Regions from separate parts of the Nocardiopsis sp. NPDC055879 genome, predicted to be linked through region 1. Evidence: riboswitches for the same ligand, from Rfam matches in the RefSeq annotation. Region 1 holds a riboswitch; each other region holds the start of a gene.
The links. Region 1 has a riboswitch for thiamine pyrophosphate ahead of ACWGKS_RS03355 (ECF transporter S component). Riboswitches for the same ligand answer to the same signal wherever they lie in the genome.

Region 1 (4,206 bases):
CGTGCAGGGGGCCGGAACTGAGCGCGGTGGCCACCGACAGACGGCGTTTCTCCCCGCCCGAAAGCGTGTACGGGTGCACGTTCGCCAGATGGGTCAGCCGCAGCCGTTCCATGAGTTCACCGACCCGGCCCTCGGTCTCCGTATCGCTCAGACCGGCCCGCAGCGGGGCGAACCGGAGTTCGTCGCGGACCTCGGTGGTCACGAACTGGTCCTCGGCGTGCTGGAAGACGGTGCCCACGTGGCGGGCCAGCCGTCGGGCCGGCCAGCGGACCAGTGGACGCCGGTCGATCTCCGCCAGGGTCCCGCGCGGCACCACCCGACCACGGTGCGGTTTGGTCAGGCCCGCCAGCAGGGTCAGGAGGGTGGACTTGCCCGCTCCGTTGGGCCCGGTCAGCGCGGTGACGGCCCCCGCGGGCACGGTCAGGTCCACGTCTTCGAGGACGGTGCGCGGGGCGGCCGCCCGCACGCCCAGTTGGAAGGGGGTCCGCGCCGTCACACCCCGCGCCGCCAACATGGGCGCTCCCCCGGGGGCCGAGGGTAGGTCCGGTGAGGGTTCCTCTCCGGGTACCCACACCCCCTGTTCGGCCAGGGACCTCCCGTGCTCGGCGAAGACCTTCGCCGGCGCCCCGTCGGCGATCACGCCACCGCCGGGTTCGACCACCACCACACGGTCCACCAGGTCCATGACCTCGGCGACGCGGTGTTCGACCAGAACGAGGGTCGCCTCGCTCTCGGTGAGCAGGCGGGCCAACAGGTCCCGGACCAGCGCGCCCCCGACCGGATCGAGGTTGGCGGTGGGCTCGTCCAACAGCAGCAGACGCGGTCGCATGGCCAGTGCCCCGGCGATGACCAGGCGCTGCTTCTCCCCACCGGACAGGGCACCGGTGGAGTGGCCGATCCCATAGGGGAACCCGACCTCGACCAGGGCACGTTCGACCCGCGACCAGATCTCGTCCGGTGCCACCCCCAGGTTCTCCGGGCCGAACGCCACGTCGTCGCCGGCGCGCGCCATCACCAGCTGGGCCTCGGGATCCTGCGCGACCAGACCCACACCGCCGCGCCCCCGGGAGGCGGGCTCGCCGTCCACCCGGAGCAGGCCCTCCTGGTCGCCACCGATGGCGCTGTCGGGCCCGGTGAGACCGGCCAGGGCGTGCAACAGGGTGGACTTGCCCGCGCCGGAGGCGCCCAGCAACAGGACCCGCTCCCCGGGTTCGATGAGCAGGTCGACGCCGCGCAGGGCGTGGGCGGCGCGGCCCGCGTGCTTCCATCCCCAGCCGGAGAGTTCCACACGCGCGCCGCGCGCGTTCGTGCCGGCCATGGTCAGCCCTTGGCCGAGGGGAAGGGTGCCAAGGCCCCGGACCGGGCCAGGGCGGTGGTGAGCAGGCGTCCGCCGACCCCCGCGATCAACGCGCCGCTCACCAGGACCAGGCCGCCGTAGACGAGCTGGTGCGACAGCGGCCAGGTGGCGTAGTAGACGACGGCGTCACGGATGGCCGGGGAGATCCCGGCGAGGGCACCGGCCAGCGCGGCCACGCCCATGCCCCAACGGCGGTAGAGGAAGAGCAGGAAGACCAGCTCGGGCAGCAGCCCCTGCATGGCGCCCTCCAGGACCACCGTGACGCCCCATTGGGAGCCCAGCAGCGCGGAGACCGAGGCCGCGGTGATGGAGGTGAGCACGGCCGCGCCGGACCGTCGGATGATCAGCCCGCCGAGGACTCCCGGAAGCAGCCAGACCCCGTAGAGGATCGCCTGTGCCGGGGGGAAGAGCACGAACAGCGGTCCGGTGATCGTCCAGACCACGCCCCACAGCCAGAACACCACCCCCACCGCGGCGCCGAGTACGGCGGCCACCACGATGTCCACGGTGCGCCAGGCCCCGAACTCGGCGCGGATCCAGTCCTTGATCCGGCCGAGAAGTCCACGACTCGTACCGGCGTGCCCGGCTCCGGTGTCGATACCCATCGAAATGAGGTCCCTTCGTCGAGGTCGACGAGGGGAATGCGGCCGAGAGCGTCTCCCGCGCCGGCGGCACGGAGATGACGGATTCCACGACTTCCTTCGCCGGCATGACCCGGATCAGGTGTGTAAGGGTCTGCGGTCCGATGCCGCACTCTCAGCGCTCACGCGCTCCCCTGTCGGTTCTCCTCCATTATGCGTCAACAAGGAGGGCCGTGGGATGTTTCCATCCCACGGCCCGATTCTTCCGACTCCATCGCAGGTCAGGCCTCGGTGTCGGATTCGTCGTCCTTGGACTTCGGTGGCTCGGCGTCCGGGTTGCCGAAGGCCCCGGGCGAGCCCGCGAAGTCCTCGGCCTCCAGTTCGGCGGTACCGCCCCGCATGCTCTCCTGCCAGATCGGGCCGGGCAGGCTGCCCCCGTAGACGATGCCGTAGTAGCGGCCACCGATGGTCACGCCCTGCAGCGGGTTCGCCTCGCCGCCGCGCACGTCGCCGACGACCACGGCCGAGGAGAGGTTCGGGGTGTACCCGGCGAACCAGGCGTAGGCCGCGCCGTCGGTGGTGCCGGTCTTGCCCGCGACCGGTCGCCCGAGGTCCAGACCATTGGCGGTGCCGCCCTTGAAGGGCTGCTGTAGCAGGTGGTTGACCCCGTCCGCGGTCTGCTTCTTCACCGCTCGTTCGCAGTGGGAGTCGGCGGTGACCCGTTCACCGGTGCCGTCGTCCCGGATCGCCCGGACCGGGCGCGGCTCGCAGCGGGTGCCACGAGCGGCGAAGGTCGCGTAGGCGTTGGCCACGTTCAGCGGGGACACCTCCTGGTCGCCCAGGGTGAAGGAGCTCCACACCCCGAGGTCGCCACCGTCGGCGCGGTGTATCCCGACCGCCTCGGCGGTCTCGGAGGTCTCGCACAGGCCGACCCGACGCTGCAGCTGGGCGAAGTAGGTGTTCACCGACCCCTTGGTCCCGCTGAGCATGTTGTGGCCGCCCTCGTCGCTCTCACCGGCGTTGCGGACGTTCCAGGACGACATGGTGCCGCCCTCGCAGTTGACCATGCCGCCGACCGACATGCTCTTGGGCGAGTTGAAGCTGGTGCCGTACCCCAGGCCCTTCTCCAGGGCCGCGGCCAGGGTGAAGGCCTTGAAAGTCGACCCGGCCTGGAATCCGCTGGAACCGCCGTCGGCCTGGTCCACGGCCAGGTTGATCGAGGTGGTGCCGACCTTTTCGTCGTCGAACCCGTAGCGCAGGTTCTGGGCCAGGGCTCGCACGCGGCCCGAACCGGGCTCGACCATGGCCTGGGCGGAGAACTTGGTGGAGTCCTCGTGCGGGACCCGGCGGTCGATGGCCTCTTGGGCGGAGTCCTGCGCCGCTCGAAGCAGACTGGTCTGGACGGTGAAGCCGCCCCGGGAGATGCGCTGTTCGCGCTCGGCCTTGGTGTCGCCCAGCAGGTCGGATTCGAGGAGCCAGCGCATCGTGTAGTCGCAGAAGAACGGGTACTCGCTCTCGGCGCAGCTGCCCCCGCGCGGCGTGGCGTCCACTCCCAGGCCCTTCTCCTTGTGCGCGGCGGCCTCTTCGGCGTCGAGGTGTCCGGTGGCGACCATCCGGTCCAGCACGAGATCGCGGCGTTCCCTGGTCTCATCGGGGTTGTTGATCGGGTCGTAGTACGAGGGCGCTCGAACCAGACCGGCCAGTGTCGCGGCCTGCCCGGGGTCCAGTTCGGCGGCGGAGGTCGAGAAGTACCGTTCGGCGGCGACCTCGACTCCGTGCGCGCCGGCCCCGAAGTAGGCCAGGTTGAGGTAGCCCTGCAGGATCTCGTCCTTGGTGTAGCGGTCCTCGATGTCGATCGCGTAGCGCAACTCGGTGAGTTTGCGGGTGATCGTCCGGGCGCTGGCCTGGTCGACCTCTTCCTCGGTTTCGGCGGTCTCGATGAGGAGATTCTTGACGTACTGCTGGGTGATGGTCGAACCACCCTGTGTGTTCCCCTGGGCGGTGCGGATGGCGGCGCGGAGGACACCGCGCAGATCGAGGCCGTTGTGCTCGTAGAAACGGTCGTCCTCGATCGCCATCAGGGCCGTGCCCATCCAGGGGCTCATCTCGTCGAGGTCGACGACATCGCGTTCGCGTTGGGCGACCTCGCCGAAGGGCTCCCCCGAGTCGTCGGTGAGCAGGACGCGCGACGACGGGTACGGAACGTCGAGGTGGTTCGGCAGGGACATGAACCCCGCGGCGGCGTCCCTGGCCACGATCCCGGCACCG
Region 2 (4,206 bases), on a different contig from region 1:
TGGTCGAACCCTCGCTCGCCCGCATCGCCGGGTTGGCTCGTAGAGAGGCGATCGGACAGTGGCAGCGCGACCACCCCGAAGAAGCGGAGCGATACCGGTCGGCGCGCCGTCAGGTGAAATCCACCCTGCACTTCGCCGGGCGTTCGGAGGGGTTTCCCGCGTGTGCCAAGGGGCTCACGGTCAAAGGGGTGAACACCCTTCAGGTGGATCATCTCTTCGTGGAGCTGTTCACCGCACTCGTCAAGCCCGAGGGCCGGATCGGTGCGATCGTCCCTACGTCCATCGCCACCGGGGCCGGAGCCCAGGAACTCTTCGCGAGCCTGACCCGTGACCGGTCGATCGCTTCCCTGTACGACTTCGAGAATCTGAAGCAGCTGTTCCCCGGGGTCGACGCACGGCAGAGATTCAGTTTGCTGTCGTTGCACGGGGACAAAGCCCCCGTTCCTGTGGCCGACTACGCCTTCTTCCTACATGAGCCGGCCCATCTCGACGACGGAAGTAGGAGCTTCGAACTCACCGCTGACGAGATCGCCCTGCTCAGCCCCAACACGGGTTCGATCCCCCTATTTCAGTCCAGGCGTGACGCCGATCTCACCCTCTCTATCTACCGTCGAATCCCGGTGCTCTGGAAAGAGGGACAACGGGACGGAAATCCATGGGCGATCAGGTTCAAACGTCTGTTTGACATGACCGATGACTCCGGTCTCTTCCGCGACATGATGGGCCTGGAGAAGGAAGGGTGGGAGCTACGGGGTAACGTCTTCGAGCGCGAAAGCCGTCGAATGATGCCACTCTACGAAGCGAAGATGGCTCACCACTTCGACCATCGGTGGAATGGCTTCACCACGGCCGGAGCTCCGCGACAACCGGCCCAGATCGAGAAGGGGCCCCCGCTTACGCGCCGATGCCGCGCTACTGGGTTCCCGGAGAGGATGGTTCCAGACCGGGTCTGGCCACGCGACTGTCGGAGGTCGGGTGGAACAGAGAATGGCTCTACGGTTGGCGTGACATCTGTCGATCGAATGATGAGCGAACCGGGATTCCCGCCTTCCTGCCACGTGTGGCCGTCGGCCACACCTTCCCGCTCATGTTCGTGCAACGGAGACCGCACCTGGTCGCGGCCTTGTGCGCCGTTCAGAGTTGCCTGGTCTTCGACTTCGTCGGCCGCCAGAAGATCAACGGCGCGCACATGTCCCTCATGACCTGGAAACAGCTTCCCGTGCCCACACCCGAGCAGCTGGAACCCCATCTCGGCTTCCTGGTGCCTCGCGTCCTCGAACTCATCTACACCACCCATGACATGGAACCTCTGGCCAGGGACCTCGGCCACGAAGGCCCACCCTTCCCGTGGGACGAAGAACGCCGTGCGACCATCCGCGCCGAACTGGACGCCTACTGCTTCCGCCTCTACGGGCTCGACCGGCAGGAGGTGGACTATGTCTTGGAGACCTTCCAGACGGCCAAGGGCGGCCTGAAGAACAACGAGATCGCCAGGTTCGGAACCTACCGAACCAAGGAGTTGGTCCTGGACGCCTTCGATGGTCTGACGGACGTGGCGATCCAATAGAAGCCCTGGAGACCGCAGCGGAAGTCTGGGCCCGGACCACCCCACCCGGGCGTCGACGTGTGCTCGGGAGCATTCCCTTGCCCGTCGACGTGGAGGGGCACCAACCGGCCGGCTCCCCGAAGGTGCGATCGCCGAGCGGGAGGCGAGCGCGGCACCGGCCGGTGGCCCGAGAGGGTGCCTATGGGCTACCTTGATCGGCAGTGACACGGGGTGCCCTGAATCCACTGATCAGGGCTGAGATGACACCCGTCGAACCTGATCCGGGTCATACCGGCGAAGGGATGTCCGTACATGGCCGGTGGTATCGGTGGCCGAAGGGACGCCTTCGCCCATGCCAGAAAGGCCACCGATGAGTTCTTCCCGCACCGCACTCCCCATCGACCAACAGACGGTCGTCGTCACCGGCGGGGCCCGAGGGCTCGGGTCCCGGCTGGTCCAGGCCTTCCTGGGGCAAGGCGCCCGAGTGGTGATCAACTACCTCCACAGCGCAGAAGCGGCTCGCGAGCTCGCCGCCACCCACCCCGACCGCGCCCTGGCCGTGCGAGCGGACGTACGCGACCCCGAACAGGTCGCCTCGATGGTCCAGACCGCAGAGGGCCATTTCGGCTCCTCCGTCTCCACCGTCGTCAACAACGCGCTCGCCGACTTCTCCTTCAACGGCGACGCACGACCCCACGCCGACACGCTCACCCCACAACACCTCGACCAGCAGTTCAGCGGTACCGTCCACGGCGCACTGAACACCGTCCAGGCGGCCCTGGCCTCCATGCGCGGCCAAGGGTTCGGCCGGGTCATCAACGTGGGCACCAACCTGTTCCAGCACCCGGTCGTCCCCTACCACGACTACACAGCGGCCAAGGCGGCGCTGCTGTCGCTGACCCGCACGCTCGCCCACGACCTGGGACCCGACGGCATCACCGTCAACATGGTCTCCGGTGGTCTGCTGCGCACCACCGACGCCAGCTCCGCCACCCCCGAGAGCGTCTTCGACATGATCGCCTCCTCCACACCGCTGCGCCGGGTCACCACACCGGCCGAGTTCGCCGACGCGGCCCTGTACTTCGCCTCTCCCTGGGCGCGCGCGGTCACCGGTCAAAACCTCGTCGTCGACGGCGGGCTGGTGATGAACTGATGACCGCCGCTTCCGCGCCTGACCAGGCCCCCGATCGCCGGATGCACCTCAACCTGTTCATCTTCGGCTGTGGCCACCACAAGGCCGCCTGGCGTCACCCCGACTCGCCGGCCGAACGGATCGGTGACATCACCTACTTCGAAGAACTGGCCCGCACCGCCGAACGCGGCCGCTTGGACGCGGTGTTCTTCGCCGACGGCCACGCCACGGGCGACGTCGCCGGTGGCCCGTGGTGGTTCCTCGAACCGTTGACCGCTCTGGCGGCCATGAGCCGGGCCACCCGGCACATCGGTCTGGTCAGCACCGTCTCCAGCACGTTCTACACGCCTTTCCACGCGGCACGCCTGCTGGCCTCCCTGGACCACATCAGCGGAGGCCGAGTGGGCTGGAACGTGGTGACGTCCATGTTCGACACCGAGGCCCGTAACCACGGATACGAGCGGATGCCCGCGCACCAGGAGCGCTACGCGCGAGCCGAGGAGTTCGTGGAGGTGGTGCTGGGGCTGTGGGACTCCTGGAGCGACGAGGCCTTCCACTACGACCGGGAGGGGGTCTTCGCGGACCCGGACCTGGTGCGCCCCATCGGCCACCGGGGAGAGCACTTCCAGGTCGACGGTCCGTTGAACGTGCCGCGCCCGGTACAGGGCAACCCGGTGCTGTTCCAAGCGGGTTCGTCGGAACAGGGACGCACGCTGGCGGCCCGCCGCGCCGAGGCCATCTACTCCGTGGCCTATGACCTGCCCAGCGCCCAGGACTACTACGGCGACGTCAAGGCGCGGATCCGTCGGGCGGGCCGCGACCCCGGGTCCGTCGCCATCATGCCCGGACTGGTCACCTACGTCGGTTCCACCGAACGGGAGGCCCAAGACAAGCAACGTGAACTGGACGAACTGCTGCCGACCGAGGAGTCATTGCAGCAGCTGGGGCTGTTCACCGAACAGGACTGTTCCGATTGGGAGCTGGACGCGCCGGTTCCCGAGCTGCCGCCACTGGAGGAGTTCACCGGTCCCAAGGGACGCTACGAGACCATCTTGCGCATCATCGACTCCGAACGGCCCACGGTGCGGCAACTGCTGGGCCGTCTGGCCGCCGGCGGCGGACACTGCACCATGGTCGGAACGCCCGAGCAGATCGCCGATCGGATGACCCGGTGGTACGAGAACGGTGGCGCGGACGGGTTCAACCTCATGCCGCCGTCGTTGCCGGGCGGGATCGAGGACTTCGTGGACCATGTGGTTCCCGTCCTGCAACAGCGAGGGCTGTTCCGTCGCGAGTACGAGGCGGACACGCTTCGGGGCCATTTGGGTCTGGAACGGCCGCCGTCACCGCACTGAATACGGGAGGGAGGTCAGGGAGGTGGGAGGCCTGAGGAGCCGTCCTCGACCTGTCCGGACCTCCCTGCCATAGGAGAGGCGCGCGGCAGCAATCGTCTCAGGGCTGCTGAGCGCCGGCAGACCCCCGTGTCGGGAGCCTCGTTCGGATGTGACCGCCTTGCTCCGAACCTTGG
Region 3 (4,206 bases), on a different contig from region 1:
TCATCAGCGACGTCATCTGGGGACCCTTCGTCCTCATTCCGTTGTTGTTGGGTGTCGGTGTCTTCCTCACCATCCGGCTGCGCCTCCTTCAGCTGCTCAGGCTCCCGCACGCCCTTTGGCTCGCCCTCGTCCGTCGCAAGGAGGACTCCTCCGTCGAGGGCGACATCTCCCACTACCAGGCACTGAGCACCGCGCTCGCCGCCACCGTCGGCGTCGGTAACATCGCGGGCGCCGCGCTGGCCATCGGTGTCGGTGGCCCGGGCGCGCTGTTCTGGATGTGGTTCATCGGCATCTTCGGTATGGCCACCAAGTACAGCGAGGCCCTCCTGGGGGTGAAGTACCGCCGCACCGACGCCAAGGGTGAGCAGAGCGGCGGCCCGATGTACTACCTCAAGTACGGGATCAAGGGTGGGCTCGGCACCTTCCTCGGTGTCGCCTTCGCGGTCTTCGGCGCCATCGCGGCCTTCGGTATCGGTAACGGCACCCAGGCCAACACCGTGGCCCAACAGGTCAGCAGCGTCACCCCGCTGGAGCCGTGGGTCATCGGCCTCGCTCTGATGATCCTGTCCGGCGGAGTGATCCTCGGTGGCATCAAGAGCATCGGTCGTGTCGCCTCCGGCCTCGTGCCGATCATGATCATCGGTTACGTCGGCATCTGCCTCGTCGTGCTCATCGCCAACTGGCAGTCGCTCCTGCCCGCCTTCCAGCTGGTGTTCACCGACGCCTTCACCGGGACCTCCGCCGTCGGCGGTTTCGCGGGCGCCGGTGTCATGCTCGCCATCCAGATGGGCTTCGCCCGCGGCATCTTCTCCAACGAGTCCGGGCTGGGCACCGGTGGTATCGCCGCCGCCGCGGCCAAGACCAAGGAGCCGGTCCGTCAGGCCATGGTCTCCATGACCCAGACCTTCATCGACACCATCATCGTGGTGAGCATGACCTGCCTGGTCATCATCGTGACCGGTGTGTGGCAGGGAGACGAGGCCGAGGACGGTTCGCTGCTGACGTCGCAGGCCATGACCGAGGGGCTGGGTGCCATCAGCCCCACCTTCGGTACCGCGGGCGCCTACGTCGTCGCGGCCTCCGTGGCCGTCTTCGCCTTCAGCACCCTGCTCGGCTGGGCCTACTACGGTGAGCGGTGCGTGGAGTTCCTGGGCGGACGCAAGCTGGTCCTGCCCTACCGACTCATCTTCATCGTCATCATCTTCATCGGTTCGGTCGCCAGCCTCGACTCCGTCTGGCTGTTCAGCGACATCGCCAACGGCCTGATGGCGCTGCCGAACCTGGTGGGGTTGCTCCTGCTGTCCCCGGTCATCGTGGCGGAGAGCAAGAGGTTCTTCGGTCACCCCGATTGGCGTAACCCGGACGCGGTGATGGACGACGTCCAGCGCTAGCCGACTCGCACGCCCCACGGGGAGAATATGAAGGGGGGACCGGTCCGCACGGGCCGGTCCCCCCTTCGTGTGATCACCACCAGGCGTGGAAATGGTGCACGGGGCCCTGGCCGCCGCCGGCGTCGATCTCGTCGGCGTGGCGCAGCGCCTCGGTCAGCCAGGTCTTGGCGTCGGCCACGGCGGTGGCCACGTCCGGGCGTTGGGGGATCAGCGCGGCGATCGCGGAGGACAGGGTGCAGCCGGTGCCGTGGGTGTTGCGGGTCGCCACGCGCGTGGCGCTCAGCTCGACCGGGGCGGACTCCCCGTCGACCAGCAGGTCGACGCTGTCGGTCCCCGCCAGGTGCCCGCCCTTGAGCAGGATCCGACGCGGCCCCAGCTTCAAAAGCCTCTCGGCCTGGGAGCGCATCGTGGCCAGGTCCGTGGCCTCCTCCTCGTCGAGCAGGTCGGCGGCCTCCGGCAGGTTCGGTGTGAGGAGGTCGGCGCGCGGCAGCAGTTCACCGCGCAGCGCCTCCATGGCCGAACGCTCCAACAACCGGTCGCCGCTCTTGGCGACCATCACCGGGTCCACCACCACGTTCGACAGCCCGTGCCGGTCGATCGCGGCGGCCACGGCCTCGGTGACCTCGGCGGTGCCCAGCATGCCCACCTTGACCGCGTGGACCGTCGCGTCCTCGAACAGCGTCTCCATCTGGTCGACGACGAATGAAGCGGGGACACCGTGAACCCCGGTGACCCCGCGCGTGGACTGGGCGGTCAACGCCGTCACCACGCTCATCCCGAAGACCCCGTGGGCGGAGAACGATTTCAGGTCCGCCTGGATGCCGGCGCCCCCACTGGGGTCGCTTCCGGCGATGGACACGACGTTGTACACGCTCATCGGCGTTCCTTCGCTAGTACGAACTAGGGCAGGTTCGACGGGTGTGCTCTCAGCCGGGTCGTTTCCCCGGCACCCCGCGCCGTCGGGGTCGAAGCGCGGTGAAGCGCTCGCTCGACCCCGACTCGGTATGTGGTTGTGGGTACGACTCTAAGGGTCAGACGGAGACGCTCTCGTGGCCGGCCTCGACCTCACGCTGGAGCCGCTTGCGGCGCTCCCACAGGATGGACACCACGATGATGGCGAAACCGGCCACCATCAGGGCGACCGTCAACGGGACCTCGGTGGGAGCGAGGATCTCTCGGTCCTCGCTCTGCCAGGGCCACAGGGCACGCAGCGAACCCGCCATCAGGCCGGTCAGGACCACCAGGGTCAAGTGGTGGAAGTTCTCCAGGAAGTACTGGAGGACCTTGACGAAGAGCGCCAGGCCGGTGAGCGCGCCGAGGGCGAAGGCACCGATGTAGACGAAGTCGAGGTTCTCCAACGCGTCCTTGCTCGGAGTGTACAGACCGACGGCCAACAGGATGAAGGAACCGGAGACGCCCGGCAGGACCAGCGCGCAGATCGCTACCGAGGCGACGAGGAAGACCACCACCGGGTGCGGGGGCAGGTTGGCGCCGGGGAGACTGGTCAGGAAGAACGACAGTACGGCGAAGACCAGGGCCAGGAGGTAGTGTCCGGCCTTCCATGACTTGCCCGCGCCGGTGTAGGGGATCCACAGACAGGCGAGCACCAGACCGAAGAAGATCGCGTATGCGTACTGGGTGTACTCCTCCACCAGCGGGGCGATGAGCAGCAACGCTCCCACCAGGGCCACCGCCATGCCGATCAGGGCGGGGACGAGGACGGACCAGTCCACCTGACGGAACTGTTCCATGGCGCGGTCCTTGCCGCGGCCACGGGGCACGTCGGTGACGTAGCGCTTGATCCCGCTGACCATGTGGCCCGCGCCACCGATCAACTGGTCGTAGAGGCCGACGATGAGCGCGACGGTGCCGCCGCTGATACCGGGAAGTGCTTCGGAGGTGCCCACGGCCCCGCCGCGCACCGCGTTGAAGATGTAGGAGCCTACTGAGTTGGCCATGAATGCTCGGGCGCGTCTTCCGGGGAGCCGGGAAGGGGGCGCCGTCCTCCGTCCTGATGGTGCCGCCGGTCCCGTATCCACGGTGGACCGGACGGTCAAAGGGGTGCTTGGGTCGGCACGGACCTCGATGAACCCGCCGATGGTACGGTCCCGGGCCCAACATCGAGGTTCGTCACTCCGGCCACACGATGGGGGAGGGGGACCGCGAGCCCCGGGCCGGCTGTGGCCATTCTAGTGCCGTCGGCGAGGGCGGAAGGCGTCCCGGAGCTGTCCTGGAGGCATCGAAAGGACGCCGAAACCACGTTTCGGCTGCTTGGTGGCGTACCGACTCGGAGACCGAAATGAGAGGTACCACAGAGGGAGGATGAGGAGACCTCCCGGAGCCCCCGTGGGTCACCGCGATTGAGGGCTGGGGGTACCTTCCCCGGCCACCGAAGCGGCCCAACGGTAGTCCTGTTTGCCCACGGCGGTGCGCCGGACCCGGTCCACGAAGTGCACCGTCCGGGGCACCTTGAACCCGGCCAACCGAACCCGGCAGTGGGCGCGCAGCGCCTTCTCGTCCGGGCTGCCGCCGGGGGCCAACGAGACCAGGGCCGTGACCCGCTGACCGAGGTTCTCGTCCGGAGCGGGCACCACGATCACGTCGTCCACCGACGGGTGGGCCTTGAGCACGGCCTCCACCTCCTCGGGATACACCTTCTCCCCGGCGGTGTTGATGACCACGCTGCCCCGACCCAACAGGACGATCGAACCGTCCGTGGCCCGGGTCCCGTAGTCGCCCGACAACGCCCAACGTCGCCCCTCGGCGTCGGTGGGAAAGGTGCGAGCGGTGGCGATGGGATCGTTGTAGTAGCCCA
Region 4 (4,206 bases), on a different contig from region 1:
TCGGAGCGGACCACCTACGACGTGACCGGCCCGGAGGCGTTGTCGGTGGGCGCCACGGTGGAGAAGCTGGGCAGGCTCACCGGCCGCACCATCCACTACGTGCCCCAGAACTGGGAGGAGGCGCTGGAGTCACGCCGGCGCACCGGAGCCGCGGAGTGGGAGGTCGAGGGGTGGGCGTCGTCGTACGCGGCGATCGCGAACGGGGAGATGGACGTGGTGGCCGATACCGTGCCGAGCCTGACCGGGCACCCGGCGCAATCCATCGAGGGTTTCCTGCGCCGTCATCCGAGCGCGTTGGCGCACGTCGCGGTCTGACATCGGCGGTCTCTTCCCGACCACCGCCGTGCGGAGTGCGCGGTCGAGTTCGGCGGACCCGAGGTGCTGATCCCCGGGAGGTTCCCCGTCACCGGGTCCGGTGAGGCGTCGCCTCGGTTCAGGCCCGCGCGGTGAGCCGTTCCTTGAGGGCGACCGCCGCGGCACGGGGGTCCTCCGCCTCGGTGATGGCGCGCACCACGACGACACGCGAGGCGCCGGCGTCGAGCACCTCGTCGATGGTGGTCAGGTCGATGCCGCCGATGGCGAACCAGGGTCGTTCGGTCCCCAGTGCGGCGGCCTTCTCCACCAGGGCCGGGCCGGCGGCAGGGCGTCCCGGCTTGGTGGGGGTGGCCCAGGTCGGTCCGACGCAGAAGTAGTCGCTGCCGGCTTCCTCGGCGGAGGCCATGGCGGCCTCGACGTCGTTGTTGGATCGCCCGATGACGGGGTCCGCGCCGATGATGTCCCTGGCCATGGACACGGGCAGATCGCGCTGTCCCAGATGCAGAACGTCGGCGCGCACCGCGCGGGCGATGTCGGCGCGGTCGTTGACGGCGAGCAGCGCGCCGTGGCGTTCGCACGCCTCGCGCATGACCTCCAGCGCGGCGAGTTCCTCGCGGGCCTCCAGCCCCTTGTCCCGGAGCTGGACGATGTCCACCCCTCCGGCCAGGGCCGCGTCCGTGAACTCGGCGAGGTCACCGCGCTCGGTACGGGCGTCGGTGCACAGGTACAGAAGGGATGCGTCCAGGCGCTCGCGCAGGCTGGTTCCGTGGTTGGTCCTCACACCCGACACATTAGGCCCTGGTCGTCGAGAGACCCAAGGGCGCACCCCCCGGTGCGCCCCATGGAGCGAACGGCGATCACTCAGAAGGCCATGGCCTGGGCGCGGCGACGCACCTCGGTGCCCCGGTTCTCGCGCATGGCCTGGATCGGGGTCCCCGGAAGGGTGTCGTCCGGTGTGAAGAGCCAGCGCAGAGCCTCCTCGGTGGAGAAACCCGCGTCGGAGAGCAGCACGATGGTGCCGGGCAGCCCCTTGACGAGGTCGTCACCGTCCAGGAAGGCGGCGGGGATGGAGAGTTCTCCCTTGCGAACCACGCCCATGAGGCGGTTCTCGCGGATGAACGTCTTGATCCGGTTCGGGCTGACGCCCAGCGGCTCGGCCGCCTCGCGCAGGGTCAGCCAGTCGCCGACCAGTTCGTCGATGTCGAGGTCTTTGTGTGTCACCCTCCCAATCTGCCACACCCCACCGGCCACCGAGGACCGCCCGAACCCGTGCGGGGTCACCTGGCCTAGGATGGCGGGGAGCGAACAGACATGTCCCGCGGGAGCCGGGTGGACCCGGCTGAGAGGGAGACCGAGCAGTCTCCGACCGCACGAACCTGATCCGGATCATGCCGGCGAAGGGAGGGGAGCGCGCACCATGCGCGACTTCGAGGATTCCCGCTACAGGACCGGTTCCGACACCGATGGTGTGGTCGTCGTCGGTGGCGGCGTCATCGGGAGGGTGGTCGCCTGGCGGGCGGCCCGACACGGTCTGGACGTCACCCTGGTCGAGCCCGATCCCGTCACCGAACCCGCCGACGCGCGTTCCTCCTCCGCCGTCGCGGCGGGCATGCTCACGCCCGCCACCGAGGCGATCTTCGGTGAGGAGGAACTCATGGGACTCGGCGTCCGCTCCGCGCGGATGTACGACTCCTTCGTCGCCGAGGTGGAGGCGGACTCCGCCATGTCGGTGGGCCACCACCGCACCGGAACGCTCCTGGTCGCCTTCGACCGGGACGACCTGGCCGTCCTCGATGAACTCCACGACCTGCAACGACGTCTGGGCATCGCCACCGAGCGGTTGAACAGTCGAGAGTGCCGCCGGTTGGAACCCCACCTGGCCCCTTCGGTGCGGGGCGGGGTCCTGGCCCCAGAGGATCACTCCGTCGACCCCCGCCGTCTACTTCCGGCCCTGGCCCGGGCCGCCGAACGCGCGGGCGCGCGCGAGGTGGCCGGGGCCGTGACCGAGGTCTCCTCCCCCGGTCCCGACGGGGCCCGGTTGGGAGTGCACCTGGCCGACGGCACCGTTCTGCCGACCCACCAGGTCGTCCTCGCCGCGGGTTGCCTGAGCGACCGGATCACCCTGCCCGCGCCGGTGCTGCCTCCGATCCGGCCGGTCAAGGGACAGTTGTTGCGCGCCCGGGTCCGTGAGGGGGAGCCCCCGCTCGTGGAGCGGACGGTGCGCGGCCTGGTCCGCGGCTTCCCGGTCTACCTGGTGCCCCGCGCCGACGGCGAGGTCATCGTGGGCGCGACCCAGGAGGAGCTGGGGTACGACACCGCCCTGACCGCGGGCGGGCTCTGGCAGGTGCTGCGGGACGCGCGCGAACTCGTTCCCGGGGTCACCGAGCTGGAGGTCACCGAGACCTGCGTGGGCCTGCGCCCCGGGTCCCCCGACAACCGACCCCTGCTGGGCCCCACCCGGGTGCCGGGACTGCACCTGGCCGTGGGCCACTTCCGGCACGGGGTGCTGTTGGCCCCCGTGACCGGAGAGGTCATGGTGCGGGCGCTCACGACCGGGGCCCTGCCCGAATACGCGCATGGATTCGCCGCCGACCGGCCGCTGTCCGATGGCGGCGCGTGAGACGAACCGACGACGTGGGAGTGACTGTGGAACTGATCATCAACGGCGAGAGTCGCCAGAGCACGGCCACCACGGTCGAGGCGGTCGTACGCGACCTCACCTCGGCCGGCGACGGGGCGATCCCCGGCGGGATCGCGGTGGCGATCAACGACGAGGTGGTGCGGCGCACCGCGTGGGCCGGCACGGACCTGACGCCGGGCGACCGCGTGGACGTCCTGACCGCCGTACAGGGAGGCTGAACCATGACCGACATCCTCGACACCCGCCCCGATGTCGACACCGTCGAAGACCCCGTGATCATCGCCGGCGTCCCCTTCGGCTCCCGCCTCATCACCGGAACCGGCGGCGCGCCCTCCCTGGAGGTGCTGGAGGAGGCCCTGCTGGCCTCGGGGACGGAGCTGACCACCGTGGCCATGCGCCGGGTCGCCCCGGGCACGCAGGGATCGGTGTGGGACGTCCTGTCCCGCAACGGCATCCGTCCACTGCCCAACACCGCGGGCTGCTTCACCGCCGTGGAGGCCGTGCGCACCGCCAGGCTGGGGCGCGAGGCCTTGGAGACCGACTGGGTGAAGCTGGAGGTCGTCGCCGACGAGCACACGCTGCTTCCCGACCCGGTGGAGCTGTTGGAGGCCGCGGAGACACTCGTGGACGACGGTTTCACGGTGTTGCCCTACACCAACGACGACCCGGTGCTGGCCCGGCGTCTGGAGCAGCTCGGCTGCGCCGCCGTCATGCCGCTGGCCGCTCCGATCGGCTCCGGTCTGGGCATTCGCAACCCGCACAATCTGGAGCTGATCGTCGAACAGGCCGGCGTGCCGGTCATCGTCGACGCCGGCATCGGTACCGCCAGCGACGCGGCCCTGGCCATGGAACTGGGGTGCGACGCGGTGTTGTTGGCCACTGCCGTGACCCGTGCCCAAGACCCGGCCCTGATGGCGCGGGCCATGCGCGACGCGGTCCGGGCCGGTAGGGACGCCCGCCGTGCCGGGCGCATCCCGATCCGGCGGCACGCCCTTGCCTCCAGTCCCGACGTGGTCTGAGCGAAGTACCACTCGACCTGCCCGTCCGAGGTCCGTGTCCGGGCAGGTCGGAGCGGTCGCCGCGGCCCTCGGTCAAGAGCCGGCCGGTGCGGCGCCAAGCGAAGGTTTGGTGTCGTCCCCTACCTTGGATGGAATGTGTGTGCCGTGAGAGGGCACCGCACCCACCGAGACAGCCCAGGCGCGCGCACCCCCCGAGCGCACACGGACGGCCCGTGTGTCGCACAGTGCGGG

Region 2: it holds a riboswitch for thiamine pyrophosphate, as region 1 does, so the genes downstream of both, ACWGKS_RS24015 (3-oxoacyl-ACP reductase) here and ACWGKS_RS03355 (ECF transporter S component) in region 1, are expected to answer to the same signal.
Region 3: it holds a riboswitch for thiamine pyrophosphate, as region 1 does, so the genes downstream of both, thiD (bifunctional hydroxymethylpyrimidine kinase/phosphomethylpyrimidine kinase) here and ACWGKS_RS03355 (ECF transporter S component) in region 1, are expected to answer to the same signal.
Region 4: it holds a riboswitch for thiamine pyrophosphate, as region 1 does, so the genes downstream of both, thiO (glycine oxidase ThiO) here and ACWGKS_RS03355 (ECF transporter S component) in region 1, are expected to answer to the same signal.

The regions. Positions count from the first base shown of each region.
Region 1 is NZ_JBSHCT010000002.1:254,636-258,841, reverse strand. It holds gene ACWGKS_RS03360 (ABC transporter ATP-binding protein) at 1-1,318, opposite strand, end outside; gene ACWGKS_RS03355 (ECF transporter S component) at 1,321-1,962, opposite strand; TPP riboswitch at 2,037-2,144, opposite strand; gene ACWGKS_RS03350 (transglycosylase domain-containing protein) at 2,220-4,206, opposite strand, start outside.
Region 2 is NZ_JBSHCT010000023.1:10,090-14,295, reverse strand. It holds gene ACWGKS_RS24025 (class I SAM-dependent methyltransferase) at 1-1,202, shown strand, start outside; gene ACWGKS_RS24020 (hypothetical protein) at 1,199-1,567, shown strand; TPP riboswitch at 1,764-1,866, shown strand; gene ACWGKS_RS24015 (3-oxoacyl-ACP reductase) at 1,917-2,699, shown strand; gene ACWGKS_RS24010 (LLM class flavin-dependent oxidoreductase) at 2,699-4,033, shown strand.
Region 3 is NZ_JBSHCT010000001.1:184,502-188,707, forward strand. It holds gene ACWGKS_RS00770 (alanine/glycine:cation symporter family protein) at 1-1,391, shown strand, start outside; gene thiD (bifunctional hydroxymethylpyrimidine kinase/phosphomethylpyrimidine kinase) at 1,465-2,268, opposite strand; TPP riboswitch at 2,257-2,355, opposite strand; gene ACWGKS_RS00780 (DUF368 domain-containing protein) at 2,423-3,349, opposite strand; gene ACWGKS_RS00785 (acyl-CoA synthetase) at 3,743-4,206, opposite strand, start outside.
Region 4 is NZ_JBSHCT010000009.1:31,273-35,478, forward strand. It holds gene ACWGKS_RS12255 (SDR family oxidoreductase) at 1-315, shown strand, start outside; gene thiE (thiamine phosphate synthase) at 434-1,096, opposite strand; gene ACWGKS_RS12265 (Rv2175c family DNA-binding protein) at 1,177-1,536, opposite strand; TPP riboswitch at 1,624-1,735, shown strand; gene thiO (glycine oxidase ThiO) at 1,733-2,935, shown strand; gene thiS (sulfur carrier protein ThiS) at 2,962-3,174, shown strand; gene ACWGKS_RS12280 (thiazole synthase) at 3,178-3,975, shown strand.